DNA from 2 places in the Promicromonospora sp. NPDC050880 genome. Region 2 is predicted to be linked to the other one. Evidence: riboswitches for the same ligand, from Rfam matches in the RefSeq annotation. Region 2 holds a riboswitch; the other holds the start of a gene.
What was found. Region 2 has a riboswitch for cyclic di-AMP ahead of ACIBBF_RS08245 (C40 family peptidase). Riboswitches for the same ligand answer to the same signal wherever they lie in the genome.

Region 1: linked by a shared signal. The riboswitch ahead of ACIBBF_RS05855 (C40 family peptidase) and the one ahead of ACIBBF_RS08245 (C40 family peptidase) in region 2 are both predicted to bind cyclic di-AMP.

The regions. Positions count from the first base shown of each region.
Region 1 is NZ_JBITFV010000002.1:437,979-444,805, forward strand. Features, by position in the region: gene cydD (thiol reductant ABC exporter subunit CydD) at 1-146, shown strand, start outside; gene cydC (thiol reductant ABC exporter subunit CydC) at 143-1,951, shown strand; gene ACIBBF_RS05845 (GNAT family N-acetyltransferase) at 1,995-2,432, opposite strand; gene ACIBBF_RS05850 (phytoene desaturase family protein) at 2,466-4,091, opposite strand; cyclic di-AMP (ydaO/yuaA leader) riboswitch at 4,218-4,396, shown strand; gene ACIBBF_RS05855 (C40 family peptidase) at 4,397-5,344, shown strand; gene ACIBBF_RS05860 (NAD(P)-dependent oxidoreductase) at 5,440-6,417, shown strand; gene ACIBBF_RS05865 (DNA-formamidopyrimidine glycosylase family protein) at 6,811-6,827, opposite strand, start outside.
Region 2 is NZ_JBITFV010000003.1:337,983-344,809, forward strand. Features, by position in the region: gene ACIBBF_RS08225 (class I tRNA ligase family protein) at 1-95, shown strand, start outside; gene ACIBBF_RS08230 (ion transporter) at 76-924, opposite strand; gene ACIBBF_RS08235 (GlsB/YeaQ/YmgE family stress response membrane protein) at 1,129-1,395, shown strand; gene ACIBBF_RS08240 (hypothetical protein) at 1,449-2,381, shown strand; gene ACIBBF_RS08245 (C40 family peptidase) at 2,479-3,210, opposite strand; cyclic di-AMP (ydaO/yuaA leader) riboswitch at 3,212-3,408, opposite strand; gene ACIBBF_RS08250 (hypothetical protein) at 3,574-4,467, shown strand; gene ACIBBF_RS08255 (S8 family serine peptidase) at 4,622-5,683, shown strand; gene ACIBBF_RS08260 (C40 family peptidase) at 5,754-6,419, opposite strand; gene ACIBBF_RS08265 (SRPBCC family protein) at 6,767-6,827, opposite strand, start outside.

The DNA of each region.
Region 1 (6,827 bases), on a different contig from region 2:
GGACCGTGCTCGTCGTCGCGCACCGGGCGTCGCTGCTGGCCCTGGCGGACCAGGTGATCGACGTGCACGCGGCGGCGGAGCCGACCGCGGACCGGGCGACGGCCGTCCCCGCCGCGCGCCCGGCGACCGACGGGAGGACACCGTGAACGCTCCGGCGACCCGCGACCGGCCCCGCACCGGCTCCCCGCTGCGGGGCGCGGGGAACGATCCGCTGCGCCGCGTCCTGCCGCTGCTGGAGATCCGCCCGGGCAAGGTCGCCGCGGCGATCGCGCTCGGCGTGCTCACCCTGGGCTGCGCCATCGGGCTCGCCGCGGCCGCCGCCTGGCTCGTGGCGCGCGCGTCGCAGATGCCGCCGGTGCTCACGCTCTCGGTGGCGGTGGTGTCCGTGCGGGCCTTCGGCATCGGACGTGGCGTGCTGCGCTACTGCGAGCGCCTCGCGTCGCACGACGTCGCCCTGCGGGGCATGGCCGCCCTGCGCGCCAACCTGTACGCGCGGCTCGCCGCCGACGACCGCCCGGTCACGGTGCGGCGTGGCGAGCTGCTGGCACGGATCGGCCAGGACGTCGACGACGTGGGCGACGTCGTGGTGCGCGCGCTGGTGCCGGCCGGGGTCGCGGTGGTGACGTCGCTCGGTTCCGTGGTGCTGCTGGGTGTGCTGCTGCCTGCCGCGGGGGCGGCGCTGGCGGTGTGCCTGGTCCTCGCGGGGATCGTGACGCCGTGGCTGGCGGCCCGTGCGGCCGCCCGGACCGAGGTGCGGGGTGCGGCGGCCCGCGGCGAGGTGACCGCGCTGGCCCTGGAGCTCCTGGAGCAGTCGGCGCAGCTGCGCGTCGCCGGCCGGTTCGGCGCGCGGCTGCGCGACCTGGACGCCGCGGACGCGCGCCTGTCCGCCGTGTCGGACGACGGCGCCCGCACCTCCGGGCTCGCCGCCGGGCTGGGGGCGCTGGCGCAGGGGCTGGCGGTGCTCGCGTCGCTGGCGTTCGGCATCCCGGCGGCCCTGGCCGGGACGCTGTCGCCCGAGGCGCTGACCGTCGTGGTGCTGACGCCGCTGGCCGTCTTCGAGGCGACGGCGGGTCTGCCCGCCGCGGCGGTCCAGCTGCACCGGTCGCGTGCGGCAGCAGGCCGGCTGGTCGCGCTGCTGCCGGCAGACCCGGGTGCCGGCGGGTCACGGACGGAGGTGGGCACGGACGCGTCCGGCGCACCCGCCGACCACGACGACGACCGCCGGCTGCTCGTGCTCGACGACGTCGCCGCGGGCTGGCCCGGCGCGGACGGGCTGCCGCGCGCCGCGGTGGCCGGCGTGTCCCTCGCGCTGGAGCCGGGGTCGGTCGTGGCGCTGGCCGGCCCGTCCGGCGTCGGCAAGACGACCCTCCTGATGACGGCGGCACGTCTGGTCCCGCCGGTCGCCGGGGCGGTCGGCGGACGGTCGGGCGCGGGCCTGTTCGTCGCCGAGGACGGGCACCTGTTCGACACCACCGTGCTGGAGAACCTGCGGGTCGCGCGGGGTGACGTGACCCCCGAGGAGGCCCGCGCTGCGCTCGACGCCGTCGGGCTGGGTGCGTGGCTCGCGGCGCTCCCCCGGGGCCTGGAGACGGTGGTCGGCACGGACGCGGCCGCGGTGTCGGGTGGGGAGCGGCGGCGGCTCCTGGTGGCGCGTGCCCTCCTGGCGCCGGCCCGGGTGCTGCTCGTGGACGAGCCGGCGGAGCACCTGGACGGCGACACGGCGGACGCCCTGGTCCGCGCGGTCGCGGCGCACGCCCGCGCGACCGACCGGGCGGTGCTGCTGGCGACCCACCGGCTCAGCCCGCTGGCGGTCGCGGACGAGGTGCTGTTCCTGGGGCGCGGCGCGGGCGGAGGCGTGCCGGGGCCGGCCGACGTCGTCGCACGGGGCCGCCACGAGGACCTGCTCGCCTCGGATCCGGCGTACGGCTGGGCGGCCGCGCAGGAGCGGTGACCCATGGTCACCGTGCCTGGTGCTGCGCGTCGTGCGCCGGGGATCAGGAAGCCGGCAAGCTCTTGTCGAACTTCTTCGCGCGCTGCTCGTACCCCAGCCGCTCGTAGAAGGCGTGCGCGCCCTCGCGCCGGAACGCGGAGGACACCGTGATCCGGACACAGCCGTGGGCGAGCGCCCAGTCCTCGACGGTCGCCACGAGCGCCCGCCCGGCGCCGGTGCCGCGCCGTGTCTCGTCGACCACGAGGGCGGTCAGCTCAGCCACGGGCGCGTCGAGCTCGAACGGACTGCGGACGTGGCCCGCGGCGAACCCGGCCACCGCACCGGACGGGTCCTCCACAGCCACCCAGGCCGCGTCGTACGGGCTCCCGGCCACGCGCGCGAACCGGGCGTCGAGATCAGCGGCGGTCGTGGGGTACCCGAGCTGGCCGAGCAGCGGGGCGACCGCGGGTGAGTCGGCCGGGACGGCGCGTCGGATCTGCACGCCTCATCGTAGGCGGCGTCATCGTGGACGGCCTCAGCCGTCGCCCAGCAGCGCCATCGCCGCCGCCCGGCCGGGGATGCCGCTCACCCCGCCGCCGCGCCGGGCGCCCGCACCCGCCAGCAGCACCCGGCGGTGCTCCGTCTCGACGCCCCACCGCCCGGCGTCGTCGGCGGACTCGGCGAACGGCCAGGCCAGGTCGCGGTGGAAGATGTGCCCGCCGGGCAGCCCGACGTCGCCCTCCAGGTCCACCGGGGTGCGCACCTCCAGGCAGGGCACGCCGTCGGCGTCGTGCGCCAGGACGTCCTCGACCGGTTCGGCCAGCACCGAGTTCAGCGAGGCGAGGGTGGCCGCGAGGGCCCGCTCGCGGGCCCCGTCGGGATCGGCGCGGAAGAGCCGGGCGGGCATGTGCAGCCCGAACAGCGTGATGGTCTGCGCCTCGGTCGCGGCCAGGTCCGGGCCGAGGATCGACCGGTCGGACAGCGTGTGGCAGTAGATCTCGCTCGGCGGCAGGTCGGGCACCCGGCCCGCGGCGGCCTGCGCGTACGCCGTCTGGAGCTGGGTGAGGGACTCGTTGACGTGCAGCGTGCCGCTGAACGCCGCGACCGGGTCCACGCCGTCGCGCAGGCGGGGCAGCCGGTCGAGCAGCATGTTCACCTTGAGCTGCGCGCCCTCGGGGTACGCCGGGGACGTGGTGGCCCCCGCCACGTCCCGCCCGTCGGCCGTGCCCCGGCCGGCAGCGGCCAGGAGCCGGTCGAGCTCGGCCGGCGCACACCCGGCGAGCAGGTGCCCGGCGGTCACGCCCCGGGTGCGCCCGTCGGCGCCGGTCCAGGTGACCTCCACGCCGGTGGCCCCGGGGTCGACGGCGGTGACCGTCGCCGAGGTGACGATCGTGGCGCCGGCGGACACGGCGGCGTCGCGCAGGGCGCCCGAGACGGCGCCCATGCCGCCCACCGGCACGTCCCAGTCGCCGGTCCCGTTGCCGATCACGTGGTACAGGAAGCACCGGTTCTGGCGCAGGGACGCCTCGTCGATGTCGGCGAAGGTGCCGATGAGGCCGTCGGTGGCGGCGATGCCGCGGACCACGTCGTCGGCGAAGGTGCGCCGCAGCAGCGCGCCGAGCGGCTCCTCGAACAGGGCTCGCCAGGCCTCCTCGCCCACGCCGTCGACCACGAGGTCCCGCACGGCCGAGCGTGTGAGCAGGGGTTCGGTGAGCGTCGGCGCGAGGCGGCGGGCGACCTCGGCGGTCGTCGCGTAGAAGCGGCCCCACGCCTCGAAGTCCGCGTCGGCTCCGGTCAGGCTCCGGAACGAGGCCCGCGTGGCGGCGTCGTCCCCCGTATCGACGAGGAGGCCGCCGTCGGCCACGGGCGTGTAGGAGGACCAGCGCCGCCGCCGCAGCGTGACCGGCAGCCCGAGCTCGGTGACCACGCGCCGCGGCAGCAGCGAGACCAGGTAGGAGTAGCGCGACAGGCGCGCGTCGACACCCGCGAAGGGGCGGGCCGAGACGGCGGCGCCGCCCACGTGGTCGGCGCGCTCCAGGACGAGCACCGACCGTCCGCTGCGAGCGGCGTACGCCGCGGCGGTGAGGCCGTTGTGCCCGCCGCCCACGACGACGGCGTCGTACCGGGAGTGCAGGCGCGGGGACGCGGTGGGATCGACCATGGCGGACATGGTGACACGGAACTCATTGCCAAGAGAGTTCCATCACAGGACGGTATGTGACCTAATCGTGACATTTGCCAGGGACCCCGGTACGGTCGGTCTCACCTCTCCAGAAGCGGGGAGGTCCAGGTCCGGACGCCGAGCCCTGTCACCGGACCTGAGCAGCTACGACGTGACAGGGGCGGGGGAACCAGGTAAGCCGGGCACGCGAGTGTCCTCGGGGTGAAGCCTCGTACGAGGCCGGGTGATCGAACTCCCCATCCGAACCCGACAGCTCACCTCGTAGGCGTCCGAGGAGATCACTGGTGACCGTACTCACCGACCGCACCCACGACTGGGCGGACGACCAGGCAGACCGTCCCGCCAGCCGGGGTCGGCACCGCGCCGAGGGCCCCGCTCTCACCCCCTTCACCGCACTCACCCAGACCGCCGCCGAGAATGCCGCCCGCACGGGCGCCATCGCGGTCGTCACCTCCGGCATGCTGGCCTCGGTCTTCACCCAGACCGCCCACACCGCGCCCGCCGAGTCGCACACCCAGGCCACGCTCGCGAACGCCACGCCGGTCAGCAACACCGTCGACACCACGATCTCGGCCGGCCTGGCCGAGAACCTGGTCACCAAGGTCAAGGTCACGCAGAACGCCGACTTCTGGGCCGAGAGCGGCCGCGTGTCGGTGACCCCGTACGCCGAGACCGAGGAAGGCATCGCCGAGGCGAAGGCGAAGGCCGAGGCCGAGGCACGCGCCAAGGCCGAGGCGGAGGCCAAGGCCCGCGCCGAGGCCGAGGCCGCCGCCGCGGCGGAAGCAGCGGCCGCCGCCGCAGCCGCTGCGGAGGCCGAGGCGGAGGCCGCTGCGGCAGCAGCCGTGGAGGCCGAGGCGGAGGCCGCTGCGGCAGCAGCCGTGGAGAGCTCCGCCGACCTGGGCCAGCAGGCCGTCAACCTGGCCCTCGAGTACGTGGGCGTGCCCTACGTGTGGGGCGGAGCCTCCCCCAGTGGCTTCGACTGCTCCGGGCTCATCCAGTACGTCTACGCGCAGCTCGGGATCGACCTCCCGCACAGCTCGAGCTCGATGGCGACCGTGGGCTACCAGGTCTCCGCCGCCGAGGCGCAGCCCGGTGACATCGTCTGGACGTCCGGCCACGTCTCCCTCTACGCGGGCGACGGCATGGTGGTCGAGGCCCAGCAGGAGGGCGTCCCCGTGCACTACACGGAGATGTGGCAGAACAACCCGGTCTACATCCGGGTGACGGGCTGACCCTCCCGGTCCCGGAACGCCCGCCTGGTCCCCCGGCCCGGCGGGCGTTCCGCGTCGTGGGTGCACACCCGCGCCCGTCCGGTAACGTCCCCGGCGTGAAGATCCTCGTACCGGACGTACCGTTCGACCTCGACTTCCCGTCCCGCCTGCCCGACGGCGGAGCCTCCTTCGCGCCCGGCGGCCCCGACAGCGTGGTCGCCTACGCGATGAACGAGCCGGTCCCCGAGGAACACACCGACGCCGACGTGCTGGTCACCTGGTCCAGCCCGCCGAAGGTCGTCGCCGACGCCGCCCGCCGGCTCACCCGCGTGCGCTGGGTGCAGACCCTGACCGCGGGGCCGGACGTCGTGCTCCGAGCCGGGTTCGCGCCCGACGTCGTCGTCTCCTCGGGCCAGTCGCTGCACGACGACACCGTGGCCGAGCACGCCCTCGCCCTGATCCTGGCCACCGTGCGCCGCATCGACGTCTCGCTCGCCGCCCAGCAGGAGCACCGCTGGGCCAAGGAGATCACGTTCGCCCAGGCCGACCCGGTCACCGGCCGCGAGTACACGCTCGACGAGGCACGGGTGACGATCTGGGGCTTCGGCTCGATCGCCCTGCGGCTCGCCCCGCTGCTGACCGCGCTCGGTGCCCAGGTCACCGGCGTCGCCTCCCGTGCCGGTGAGCGCGCCGGGTACCCGGTGGTCGGAGCAGACGGTCTGGAGGCCCAGCTCGCCGAGACCGACCTGCTGGTCTCGCTGCTGCCCGCCCTGCCCACCACCCGGTACATCCTCGACGCCCGCCTGCTGGGCCTGCTCCCGCCGACCGCGCGGTTCGTGAACGTGGGCCGGGGCGCGACCGTCGACGAGGCCGCCCTGGAGGACGCGCTGCGCTCCGGGCGGCTCGCCGGTGCCGCCCTGGACGTCATGGAGACCGAGCCGCTGCCCGCGGACTCGCCGCTGTGGGACGTGCCGAACCTGATCCTCACCCCGCACGTGGCGGGCGGGCGCCCCCGGCGAGCGGCTCAGTTCCTGGCCGACCAGCTCACGGCCTGGCGGGCGGGCAGCCCGATCCGCAACGTGACGGCGCGATAGCGCGGGGTGGCTCGACGGGGCGGGGCGGGGCGGGGCAGAGCGGGGGGCAAGGTGACGGGGCGGGGCCCGTGGCGTCGGAGCGGGCCCAAGGCGTCGGAGCGGGCCCAAGGCCACGGGGCGGGCCCAAGGCGACGGGGCGGGCCCAAGGCGACGGGGCGGGCCCAAGGCGACGGGGCGGGCCCAAGGCGACGGGGCGGCAGGCACGGGCGGACGCGCTCGACGCTCCCCGCCGAGTCCGGCGCGCTCGACGCTCCCGGCCGGGCGGGTGTGGCAGGAGGTGCGCTTCTACCCAGCGATTAGGCCCAGAAACGGCAATGATTCTGGGCACAATCGCTGGGTAGAAGCGCACTCTCTGCGTTCGGGCGTCATCTCGGCGTCTCTGCCGTTCAGGCGTTATCTCGGCGTGCGGG
Region 2 (6,827 bases):
TGGGCCGGCCGGCCGTGGTCCGGGCCCTGGGGGGCCGGGTGGTGCGGCGGGTCGTGGTGCGACCGCCGCACCTGGTCAACGTGGTGCGGGGGTAGCGGCGTCGCCGTCCTCGCCGAGCCGCGCACGGACGGCGCGCAGCTCGGCGAGGATCTCGCGGTTCTGTGCCGCGAGGGCGTCCAGGCGCTCGTCCTTCTGCAGGTCGTCCTCGCGCTCCTCCTCCGACATCTCCTCCATGCCGTTGACGATCACGGCGATGAAGAGGTTCAGCACCGCGAAGCTGACCACCAGGATGTAGAGCACGAAGAAGATCCACGCGGACGGGTGGGTCTCCATCACGACGCGTGCGATGTCGGGCCAGGCCTCACCGGTCATGGCCTGGAACAGGGTGAAGAGCGTGGTCCAGAGGTTGCCGAAGTACTCCGGCGCCGCCTCGCCGAACAGTCCGGTCGCGATGACGGCGGACACGTACATCACCAGCACGAGCAGCGCCCCGACGGCGCCCATGCCCGGCACCGCCCGCAGCATGCCGTCGACCACGCGCCGCAGCGCCGGCACGGCCGTGACCACCCGCAGCACGCGCAGCACCCGCAGGGCACGCAGCGCGGACAGCGACTCGGTGGCCGGCAGCAGCGCGACGCCGACCACGACGAGGTCGAACACGTTCCACGGGTCACGGAAGAACCGCCGTCCCGTGGCGACCAGCCGCAGCGCCAGCTCGACCACGAAGAACGCGAGCATGGCGTGGTCGATCCCGCGCAGCACCTCGAACGCCGCGCCGGTCACCATCGTCTCGGCGCCGAGCACCAGGGCGTTGGCCAGGATCACGCCGAGCACCAGCCGGGTGAACCACCGCTGCTCGAGGAACGCCCTAAGCGCGTCCCGCCAGGTCCGCCGCCCGGCCGGCGCGCCGATCTCCCGGTTCATCCGTCGTCATCTCCTCGTGTGCCCGGAGCCCCCTGCCCCGGCCTTGCCCGCCGCGTGCCCGGCCGAACTATAGCCGCTGACGTATCACGATCTGATGCGCGTAATGTCCCGATATAGACCCGATTCGGCGGGTCCGGTGGCAAGTCGGCGGGATCAGTGCTGAGGTAGTCGCACGTAAGCCATACCACTCTGGAGGAAAACGCCATGGGCTTCTGGGCCTTTCTCATCCTCGGCCTGATCGCGGGCGTCATCGCCCGAATCATCCTCCCGGGCAAGCAGCCGGGCGGTTTCTGGGTCACGCTGCTGCTCGGCGTGCTCGGCGCCATGCTGGGCGGCTGGCTCGGTGGGCTCATCTTCAACATCAGCTTCGACGCGTTCTGGTCGTGGCAGAGCTGGCTGTTCTCGGTGATCGGCGCGATCATCGTGATCCTGATCGTCCAGGCGATCTTCGGTCGGCGTCAGAACGCTTGATCGCGGGACTCCGCACCGCGACGCACCGCGGCCGCGCCGGCACCGTCGTCCTCGTGGCGACGCTGATCGGCGCGGCCGCCGTCGCATGCACGTCCGGTGGCCCCGGGCCGTCGTCCACCCGGGGCCCTGTGCCCGACGACGTGGTCGGGCACCTCCGCGTCGCGGTGGCGCAGGGACGTGAGCAGTACGCGACCCGGGAGATCCGGCTCGAGGTCACCAACGACTCCGACGAGACCCTGACGCTGCTGTCCGGGGCGTTGCGTGCCGACGGCTTCGGGCCGTCCCACCCCACGAAGGAGGGGCGCACGCTGGTGCTGCGTCCCGGGACGACGCGCGCCGTCTACGTCGGGCTGGGCGAGGCACGCTGCACGGAGCCGGCGGGCACGCCCGCCCCGGCCGGCTCACCGCGACCGGAGCCGTCCCCCACGGTGAGCGGGGCGCCGTCCGCCACGATCACGCTCGCCCTCGGCGAGGGGGACGACGCGGGACCGCCCACGGAGGTCGTCGTCGACGACGTGGGCGACCCCGTGGGCCACCTGGCGCGCAACCACGAGGCGGACTGCGCGGTGGCCGCCGTGGCGGCGGGCGTGCGCCTCGCCGTCGACGACGAGGTGCGCGTCGAGACCCGTGACGGGGAGCTGACCGCCCTGGTCACCCTCCGGATCGAGCCGGTCGACGGCGGTCCCGCGGTCACCGTCGACCGGATCGCCGGCACCACCCTGATGAGCAACCCTGACCCGGCGGACGGCGCCTCCGGCTGGGTGGGACGTGACCTGGCGGGGCAGCGGTCCGGCGCCGTCGTGCTCGCCGTCGTCCCCGCGCGCTGCGACGTGCACGCCGTGGCCGAGGACAAGCGCGGCACGTTCCTGCCCGTGTCGGCCAGCGTCGACGGCGTCCCGCAGCGCACGGTCTACGTGCCGATGCCGGACACCGCGCGCTCCGCCTTCTACGACTTCGTCGGGGAGCACTGCGCCTGGCCCGGATGAGCCGGCCCGCCGGTGTGGCGGTGCGGGAACGCGTGAGGCGCCGCCTCCGGCACCGGGCGGGGACCCGGTACGGAGGCGGCGCCTCACGAGCGGAGCGTCAGACGACGCGGATGAAGGTCGGGCTGTTCTGCCACATCTCGGTGTAGCGGACCGGCATGCCGGCGGCCCAGGCCTCGATGATCATGCCGTCGCCCGCGTAGAGGGCCACGTGTCCGGGCGTCCAGACGATGTCGCCGGGCTCCGGGTAGGTGACCTGGTAGCCGGAGCCGAGCAGCGCGCCGGACTGGTGCGGCAGCGAGACGCCGAGCTGCGCGTACACGTACTGGATGAGGCCCGAGCAGTCGAAGCCCGCGGACGGCGAGGCGCCGCCCAGGACGTACGTGATGCCCAGGTAGTTGAAGGCGATGTTGACGGCCTGCGTGCCGACCGGGATCGGGTCCGGTGCGTCGACGGAGACGACGGCGGGGCCCTCGCCCTTCTCGCCGTCGGCACCCGTGGCACCCAGGGCTTCCATCTCGATCGGCATCTTCGCGTCGGCCGGGACGGTCACGGTGGGGGCTGCGGCCACGGCCTGCTTGGCCACGGCGGTGAGGGACTGCAGGTCGGTCGAGTTCAGCTTGGCCGTCTTGACGTCCGTCTTCAGGTCCATCGCGGGCGCCGCGTGCGCGGTGGTGGCGATGGTCGAGATGAGGACGCCGCCGGCGGCGGCGGCGATGGCGCCACGGCGGGCAACGGTGCCGGCGTTCTCGGTGGCGGTACGAGCGAGGATGGTCAGCGGTGTCTGAGCGGGCCGGCTGTCACGATGCCGGCCGCGGGTGGAGTTCGTCACCTAAGGTCTCCTGTACCGCCTGCGAGGTCAGCTGTCGGATTCGGGTGAGGAGTGCACACCCGGCCGCACGGCTACTGGGGGGTTTCCGTCCGGCTTCACCCCGAGGGCGACGATGGTGCTGTCGCCCGGAAGTGGGTCCCCCGCTCCTGTCTCGACGTCTGGTCATGAGCCGGTGACAGGATTCGGCGCCCGGCTCACGGCCCCACCGATGCGGTGGAGCAGAAGTCAAAGTACACACGTTCACCGAAAAAGTCACGATCGGGTTACGCATTACGGTCTGACCCAACGAAGGCGCAGATTTACGCCGTTTCGGTCTTCCTGCGTTATGACCGACATCACATAGATCCGCTACGGTTCGGCGGCATGGGCGACAGCGAGCATCGGATCTCCGCCTGGTGGGCCGTTCCCCTCAGCGCACTCGCCTGGTGGGCCGGAGGTTTCCTGCCGTGGATCGTGCAGGTCTCCTACCAGGTCACAGGCCTGGCCGAGGGTGTGGCGCCGGGGCCGGCCGGCTTTCTACCGCTTCCGTTCGAGGGTGACGACGGCGTGGTCGGCCTGGTCGTCATGGCCCTGATGGGCGGGCTCCTCGCGGGCGTCACCGCCCGCGTCCCGGCGTCCGCCGGCGCGGGTGCGTGCGCCGCGATCGCCGGCACCCTGCTCGCCATGGGGGCCGCGGGCAGCGCCTCCTGGTGGCTCGTCACCCGCGAGGGCCTGCCCGACGACGCCGCACCGCTCGGGATGCTCGTCGTCACCGGCGTGGCCGGTGTCGTGGGCCTCGGTGCGGGGCTGCTGGCAGGGCTCGGTCCCGGCCCTCTGCGCGGCCTCGCCCTGGCGCTGCCGGTGGTGCTCCTCGACGCCTGGGTGTGGGGCTTCGTCCCGGGCCATCCGGTGTCGCCGGTGGGCACGTGGTGGATCCTGGCCGTGGCGCTGGGAGTCGCGTTCGGCCTCGCCGTGGACAGCCGTCCCATCGAGCTGCTGGGGTGGCTGCCGACCGCCGGTGCCGTCTGGGTGCTGCAGGCGGCCGGGCCGGCCCTCCTGGCCGTGCAGGAGAACATCTGGCCGGGCTCGCCGCTGACCGAGGACCCGCTGCTGGCCGTGCGCATCGTCTGGCGTGAGATCGCACCGGCGGCGATCGACTCCGAGGGGCACCAGCTCGGCGCCTGGGTGGTCGCCCTGCTGCTGGGGGCGGCTGTCGCGGCACTGAGGCTGTCCCGGGAGGCGTCGGACGAGGCCGAGCTCACGGAGGCCTGGGCCTGACGTCGGCGCCGCGGCGGTCCCGGCCGCTACTGATTGCGATTGGGTAAATTTCACCCGCAGTGCCCGAACTGCCCTGTTCTATCCCGGTCTGCTGGCCCTAGGTTTGCCCCAGTTCGGGGGCAAACCAGTCCCTGTGCGAACAATGGGGGCATACATGAACAGGAAGTCACTCGTCGGCGCCGCCACCTCCGCGGCACTGGCCGTGGCGGCGCTGGTCGCCGTGGCGCCGGGTGCGCAGGCCGCCACCAACGACCCGTTCCGGGACAAGCAGTGGGGCCTGGACCAGATCAACGCGGAGGCCGCCTGGCCCGTCTCCACCGGCAAGGGCGCGGTGGTGGCGGTGGTCGACACCGGGGTCGACCTCAGGCAGCCCGACCTTGCCGGGCAGCTCCTGCCGGGCGCCACCTTCACCGGCTGCGCCGACGTCCGCCCCTGCGGGAACGGGGACTACCGGGGACCGGACGGGAAGAACGACGGGGACGAGCACGGGACGCACGTGGCGGGCATCGTCGCCGCCGCGGCGAACAACGGGATCGGCGTCGCCGGCGTGGCGCCGGGCGCCAAGATCCTCCCGGTCAAGGTGCTCGAGGCGGGTTCCGGCTCGTCCCAGGACATCGCGGACGGCATCCGCTGGGCCGCGGACCACGGCGCCGACGTCATCAACCTCTCGCTGGGCACCGCGCCGGGCGGGCAGCTGCTGACGATCCTGGGCGTCGACACCCTGATGCGGGACGCCATCGCGTACGCGCGCCAGCAGGGTGCGCTCACGGTGGCGGCGGCCGGCAACTCGTCGACCCCGCTCTGCAGCGACCCCGCGTTCACCAGCGTCGCACTCTGCGTCGGGGCCACGGACTCGGCCCGCGTGCACTCCTACTACTCGGAGCTCCCGATCAAGCTCGACCTGAAGAGTGTCTCGGCCCCGGGTGGCTCGGGCGGTCTCACGGGCTGCGACGGCGACGTGTGGTCCACGGTGCCGGTGGGCACGGGGTCGAGCACGTGCGGCGCGGGCAGCTACGACTCGTACGCGGGCACGTCGATGGCGACGCCGCACGTGGCGGGTGTCGCGGCGCTGCTGTACGGCCAGGGCCGGAGCATGCGCGAGGTCGAGAGCGCCATCCTGTACACCTCGCGCGACCCGCTCCTGGGGCTGGTCGGTGTGTGGACGCCGCTGTACGGCTACGGCATCGTCGACGCGGCGGCCGCCGTCGCGTACTGACGCGCACCGGTCGTGTCAGACGCCCAGGTCCCTCGCGGGGCCTGAGCGTCTGACATCACCGGGGGGTCGGTCAGTAGGGCCGGATGTAGACCGCGTAGTCCTGCCACTGGGCGGTGTGGCGCACGGGGGTGCCGTAGTTGGCGGCCTCGACCACCATGCCGTCGCCCGCGTAGAGCGAGACGTGGCCCTGGGTCCACACGATGTCGCCGGGGATGGGTGAGGCGACCTGGTAGCCCGCCGAGACCATCGAGGACGAGGAGTGCGGCAGCTCGACGCCGAGCTGCGCGTACACGTACTTGATCAGGCCGGAGCAGTCGAACCCGGAGGAGGGCGACTCGCCGCCGTACGTGTAGGCGATGCCGATGTACTGCAGGGCGATCGCGACGGCCTGGGCGCCGATGGAGCCGTCGGACGCGTAGTCCGGCGTGGCCGGCTCGGCCTCCTGGGCCACGGCCTCCGCCTCCGGCTCGGAGTACGTGGCGGTCTCCACGACGGGCTCGGGCTCGGGCTCCGGGGCGGGCGTGACCTTGACGGCCTTGCTCTCGATCCGCAGCTTCGCGTCGGTCGCGACCTGCACCGCGGGTGCCGTCGCGATCTCCGTCTTGTCGACGCTCGCGAGGCGGTGGGAACCGTCTCCCACGACGGCGTGTGCGCTGGGTGCGAGGGCCGTCGCGAGAAGTCCGGACGATGCCGCGATCAGCGCGCCCGAGCGGGCGGCCGTACGGGTCACGGTCATCAGGGGAGTGCTAGGAGCGTGAACGGCGCGGTGTCGACCGCGTCGGACGGTGGTACTCACCGAAGTTCTCCAAGTCGCCGGTTTCGCGGACCCGTACCGGTCTGGGGAATGGGGCCCGCGGCTGCGCCTCCGGTGGCGCAACGGATCCGACGCTACATACGGGTCCCCACCTTGTCTCGATCAGATAACGGTTGTTGTGAAGTATCGAGCTGTCCGAAACGCGCGTAACTTTTCGCCTCAATGCCTTTTCGCAGTTCAAGGGTCATTCTTGGTGCCGAAATGGCGTTCTGGGAGGCGTACGGAAACACCGGAGGAAATGATGTGACACGCCGGTAGCGAGCGGTGTGTCAGTCCTTTTCGCGGACTATGCGCTCCGACTCGGCCACCAGGCCGGCCAGCTCGGTGTCC